DNA from 2 places in the Alteribacillus sp. JSM 102045 genome. Region 2 is predicted to be linked to the other one. Evidence: predicted binding sites of a transcription regulator. Region 2 holds the regulator's gene; the other holds the start of a gene.
What was found. The regulator CtsR, encoded in region 2, represses protease genes until heat stress. The targets are predictions, from matches to a motif close to ATGGTCAATAAAGGTCAAACA.
Positions count from the first base shown of each region.

Region 1: the regulator CtsR is predicted to act here: its motif matches at 1,426-1,446, upstream of ACE1TI_RS07040 (ATP-dependent Clp protease ATP-binding subunit).

Region 1 is NZ_JBHFQG010000007.1:65,114-68,275, forward strand. It holds gene hemQ (hydrogen peroxide-dependent heme synthase) at 1-665, shown strand, start outside; gene gerQ (spore coat protein GerQ) at 850-1,290, shown strand; gene ACE1TI_RS07040 (ATP-dependent Clp protease ATP-binding subunit) at 1,601-3,162, shown strand, end outside.
Region 2 is NZ_JBHFQG010000037.1:27-3,188, reverse strand. It holds gene mcsB (protein-arginine kinase McsB) at 1-964, opposite strand, end outside; gene mcsA (protein-arginine kinase activator protein McsA) at 964-1,509, opposite strand; gene ACE1TI_RS18040 (CtsR family transcriptional regulator) at 1,541-2,005, opposite strand; gene ACE1TI_RS18035 (MgtC/SapB family protein) at 2,141-2,854, opposite strand; partial or broken rRNA gene rrf (5S ribosomal RNA) at 3,102-3,162, opposite strand, start outside.

The DNA of each region.
Region 1 (3,162 bases), on a different contig from region 2:
CTAGTGAAGAACGACAAAGTATGATACATGAGTTTTTGAATATGCTTGAATCCTGGCAGAACATAGAAGATAATAAAGAAGGCAGCCACGCTCTCTATTCTGTCGTCGGACAAAAAGCTGATATTATAATGATGATTCTCCGGCCTACAATGCAGGATTTGAATGAAGTAGAAACAACCTTCAACAAATTAAGGCTTGCAGATTATACCATTCCCTCTTATTCCTATGTTTCCGTAGTAGAACTTGGCAACTATATGCCTCCAAAAGACGGAAGCGACCCTTTGGATAACCCTGAAATTCGAGAAAGAATTTTTCCAACCCTGCCAAAGTGGGACCATATTTGCTTTTACCCTATGGATAAAAAAAGAGAAGGCAACGATAACTGGTATTCACTCCCCATGAAAGAACGCCGTGAATTAATGAAAGCGCATGGGATGACAGGACGAAAGTATGCAGGAAAAATAAAACAGATTATCTCAGGTTCTACTGGCCTTGATGATTGGGAATGGGGCGTTACCTTATTTGCACATGAAGCTCTCCAATTTAAAAAGCTTGTCTACGAAATGCGCTTTGACGAAGTATCAGCAAAATATGGAGATTTCGGGCAGTTTTTCGTAGGAAACATTTTAACCCCTAAAAAAGTAGAAGCCTTCTTGCACATATAATTACTATGGTGGAGCTGATTTTCTTTAAGGAAAGTCAGCTCTTTTTTTATAGCATATGAAGGAAGGGTTTAACATAGATTGAAATAGTGCGAATCGCAATTCTGAATGGTTTGAACTTCTAACGCAGGCCGCTTTAAAGTGCTTTGTTTTTTATTGGAAAAAACAAAATTAAAGGAGGATAAAAATGTATAATTACTATCCATGGTATGGTTATCCAGTTCAAGGCTATGATCCATCTTCTTATGATCAAATGATGCGCCAGCAAAATGGGATGAATGGTATGTACGGTATGAACGGCATGAATGAGAATGGAGTAAATGGCGACGAAATGCTTCCATTGGAAGAATCGTACATCGAAAACATTTTGCGGTTGAATCAAGGAAAATTTGCAACAGTCTATATGACATTTGAAAATAATCCAGAATGGCAGGCAAGAGTTTTCCAAGGTATTATTGATGAAGCAGGTCGTGACCATATCATTTTAAGAGATGAACGAAATAATAAATGGTATTTGTTATTAATGGTTTATTTAGACTATATTGTCTTTGATGAAGAAATCGAATATGCTTATCCATTTGAAGACGGCCCAGGCGATGGGACTTTTACTCAACAACCCCCTCGATAACACCTGTAAATGTTTATTTTTTCCTCATTTAGTTTATAGCTTAAATATACAATGTTTAAAAGCAGCGTATCCTTTGCGGCAGCGCTGCTTTTTCCTATTTCTCCTATTTCTAAAAAAAATCAAACTTTCCTCTTGAAAGTCAAAAAAGGTCAATGTATAATACAACTACAAGGTCAAAGATAGTCAAAGTCAAAGCAGATTAATTGATCTTATTCCCTTTTAAACGTTATGATGCTCATCCAGATAAATACAACCATTCAACGATATCTTATAAACCATTTTTGCCAAAAACAAAGGAGGTAAAAGTATTATGAAAAGATGTGAAAATTGTAAACAGCGCCAGGCGCGCATTGAACTAAATATGAACCTTAACGGTTACCAACAAAAAATGCATCTTTGCGATATTTGTTATCACGAAGTCCGTAATGAAATGAAACAGCCTTCTGGTTTCGGCGGTTTTGGAGGACAGTCCTCCCCATTTGACCAAATGTTTAATGACATGATGAATTCTCAAATGGGCGCCATGCAAAGCGGTGAAGGACAAGCCCAGCAAGGAGGCGGACAAGGCGGCGGCCTATTAGACGACCTCGGTAAAAACTTGTCCGATGCTGCACGTGCCGGAATGATTGATCCGGTAATTGGAAGAGACAAAGAAGTAGAACGTGTCATCGAAACACTCAATCGCCGTAACAAGAATAATCCTGTTCTTATTGGTGAGCCAGGTGTCGGTAAAACAGCTATTGCTGAGGGGCTCGCTTTGCGGATTTCAGAAGGAGACGTTCCAAACAAACTAAAAAATAAAGACATTTACTTGCTGGACGTTTCTTCATTGGTAGCAAATACTGGAATACGCGGCCAATTTGAAGAACGAATGAAGCAGCTCTTGAAAGAATTGCAAGAGCGTAAAAATGTCATCGTATTTATTGATGAAGTGCACCAAATTGTGGGAGCAGGATCAGCTGAAGGCTCTTCTGACGCAGGAAACATTATGAAACCTGCACTTGCTCGCGGTGAAATTCAAGTCATCGGTGCAACAACACTGGCTGAATACCGCAAGATTGAAAAAGATGCGGCACTTGAACGAAGATTTCAACCGGTGATGGTCGATGAGCCAAACCTTGAAGACGCGGTGGCTATCCTAAAAGGTCTGCAAGAAAACTACGAAAAATATCATCAAGTATCCTTTACAGAAGATGCACTAAATGCTTGTGTTCATCTCTCCAATCGTTATATTCAGGACCGCTTCCTTCCAGACAAAGCTATTGACTTAATGGACGAAGCAGGTTCTAAAATTAACCTTGCCCACAGTGAAGATGATGAACAAGAATTGCAAAGCCGCCTCGAACAGATTGCGGCAGAAAAAGAAAAAGCCACACAGCAAGAAGACTACGAACGTGCTGCGAAGCTTCGCGACGAAGAAGCAAAGCTTCAAAAACAGCTTGAAGATTCAAGTAAAAACGGTGAACGTTCACAAGAAAAAGCTGTCGTTGATGTAGAAACGATTGAAAAAATAGTAGAAAATAAAACAGGTATTCCCGTTCGCCGTCTCCAAAAAGATGAGCAGCAAAAAATGAAAGACCTCCCTGAACGTCTTCGTGAAAGCGTAATAGGTCAAGAAGAAGCTGTCAGCAAAGTAGCACGTTCCATCAGAAGAAACCGTGCCGGTCTTCGCCGGGGTACCCGCCCTATCGGCTCCTTCCTCTTTATTGGTCCAACCGGTGTCGGAAAAACAGAACTGTCCAAATCCCTTGCAAAAGAAATGTTTGGGGACAGTGAAGCTATGATACGTCTTGACATGAGTGAATATATGGAAAAACACTCAGTATCTAAGCTTATTGGTTCTCCACCCGGATATGTAGGCCATGATGAAGC
Region 2 (3,162 bases):
GGGTAAGAATCATAAGCTCATTTAAAATATTACCCGAAATTCCTTTTATTAAATCAAGGTCAATACCCAGTCTAACATCAGATAATCTCTTTGCTGCTTCTTTTGACTCCATTACTCTACTGTTTGTAAGCAATCCAAAAGATCGGAATACTTTATCCTCTATTTGGATTTTTGATGTGCGAATAAGCTCCTCTCGTGCATAACGCTCTTGCTGAATTAACTGCATAACAACGCCTCGAAGGTCCTCCACAATATCTTCTTCTGATTTACCAAGTGTCATTTGATTTGATATTTGAAAGAGGTTCCCTAAAGCTTCGCTTCCTTCTCCATAAATACCTCTTACCACAAGTCCTAGCTGATTAATAGCCGGCAAAATACGATTTAATTGCTGTGTCATCACAAGGGCAGGAAGGTGCATCATAACGGAAGCCCTCATTCCTGTCCCAACGTTTGTTGGACAACTTGTTAAATAACCTCGTTTTTCATCAAAAGCAAACGTCACTTTTTCTTCTATCCAGTCGTCTAAACCATTGGATAATACCAGTCCTTCATTTAACTGAAACCCTCGAAACAAGCATTGCAGTCTAATATGGTCTTCTTCATTTAACATAATGCTTATAGATTCATCGTCACTAAGCATTACCGCACCATAACGTGATTTATCTGCCAAATGAGGACTAATCAAATGTTTTTCTACCAGTACTCTTTTTTCATTAGATGAGAGATCATCCATTTTTAATATTTCTAAATCCCCTACTGACTGATACGGATCTTTTACTAATTCTTTTGAAGTATAGTGAAGCATTGTATTTGCAGACTCATCTGACGCCATAATAGGAAAGGGATAATTTTCTAAGTTTCTTGCCAAACGGATTCTTGTACTTAAAACAATATCACCATCTGGACCGGGGCCGTTTTTCATCCAAGGACTAATTGCCTCTGAAATAAAACGTTGAAGTGACATCAAGTATCCCCCTTTCCGTCATGTATGTTTTCATTTAATTCTTTAATTTGGTCTCGAAGTTTTGCCGCTTCTTCAAATTCTTCTTGTTCAATGTGATGCTGCAGCTGCTTTCTAAGTTTCTCTATCTGATTTTGCACTTTCATTTTTCCGCCTGCTCTTTTAGGAACCTTGCCGGCATGCCGAACATTTCCACTATGAACCCGTTTAAAAATTGGATCAAGCTTTGGATCAAATGCCTTATAACAACGAGAACAACCAAACCTTCCTGTCTTCGCAAAGCGTTCATATGAAAGCCCGCAAGCATCACATACCAACTGCTTAGGTACTGAAGCTCTTGAAGGATGAGGCCCTCCTTTTCCCATTGGCTGTTCAAAGTTTAACAATCCGGATAATAAATCATGGATAGAATAACTGTTTGAACCAGGGATATGCTCCCCTTTATCATGGGCACATTCATCACACAGATGAATTTCTTCTTTTTTTCCATTTATAATCTTAGTGAAATGCAGAGTGGCTTGACGCTGCTGACATTCTTCACAGAGCATTTTAGATCTCCTCCCTTCGCAGCCAATATACTCATTTATAACGTAAGCTGTGAAGCATAGCTTTCAACATTTTTGCTCGGATAAAGTCCCGGTCTTCTGCATGCCGCAGTGACAATATTGTTCGGTTTACGGCTGCAAGCATAATATTGGCTTCTCTTTTTGAAATTGCTTTTTCTTCAAAGAGTCGCATAATAATACTTTCTGCTGTGACCTGATCAATTCCTTCTTTTATTAACTTCAATAATTGATCGACAAGTTCAGCATGATCTCCGACTTTCACTCTTGAAATTCGTATATACCCGCCGCCGCCCCTTTTGCTTTCTACAATGTATCCTTTTTCTGTCGTAAAACGTGTACTAATAACGTAATTGATTTGGGAAGGAACGCACTCGAACCGTTTAGCCAATTCACTTCGTTTAATCTCAATTAATTCCTTCTCACTTTGCGTAAGAATTTCTTTTAAATATTTTTCGATTACATCAGAAATATTACGCACAGGGACAACCTCCTTCCTGCTGGCAGCCATATTTTTAAAGGTCTTGACCTTGACTATCTTTGACTATAAATATAATATAACCGCCTGCAAATTTCAAGCAGCCGGTACTATCCATTATAGCCAAATTCTTTTTAATCATTCTTCTGACATTTCCATTTCAATTTCAAGAATGCCTTTAATCAAAAGAAGTTTTTCATAAAGCTGAGATCGCTCTAAACCTTTTGGAGCTTGGACATGAATGTCATAAATAAATTTGTGATCTTTATTTTCCCCTTCATCTGTACTCCCTTTAACTTTTTTAATCACCACTTGATTTTCTTCCAGAGTGGAAATAATTTTTGATAAAACCATGGAATTTTTGTAGACAGTTATCTCCATTTTTTCAGGCCGAACGGATGTCCGAAAAAAACGGTCCACATTATTAAGAAAAAATAAACTCAATAAGACAACAACTGTGGTAAAAATTGCGGCAAAATACATCCCAGCCCCAGCGGCAAGTCCTATCGCGGCTACTACCCAAATAGAGGCTGCAGTCGTTAAGCCTTTAACCGAAACACCTTGAACGATAATAGTTCCTGCTCCTAAAAAACCAACTCCGCTAACGACATAGGAAGCAAGTCGAGAAGGATCATAACGTACAATATCTTCATTGGCTTCCATATAACTTTGAAATCCAAACAAAGCCATCACCATAACTAAACAAGCGCCGGTGCCGACTAGTAAATGAGTGCGGAAACCAGCGGGATGACGTTTATATTCTCTTTCTATACCGATTAAGCCAGCAAGAAAACCTGCTGCTAAAATTCTAATTATAATAGTATAAGATTCCTGGTCCAGCCACATATCCATCGATATCCCCTCCCTATTTTTTGTTATGTATATTATTATTTTTTATCTCGTATACCCTTTAACCTTTTTAATCATTCAAAGGGTTAAACATGTAATTTGAAAATATAAATGGTATGCTAACTATATTATTATACATTTTTAGATGCAAATTTTGGGGAGCATGTGCAGACAGAGGAGGGCGTTTAAAATGTTGGAGAAGTAAAGATAAAAAAGCTGCCAGAAATTAATCTGACAGCTTTCTTTCATTGCCTGGCAACGTCCTACTTTCACAAAGGGCTGCCCCTTCATTATCATCGGCGCTGAAGAGC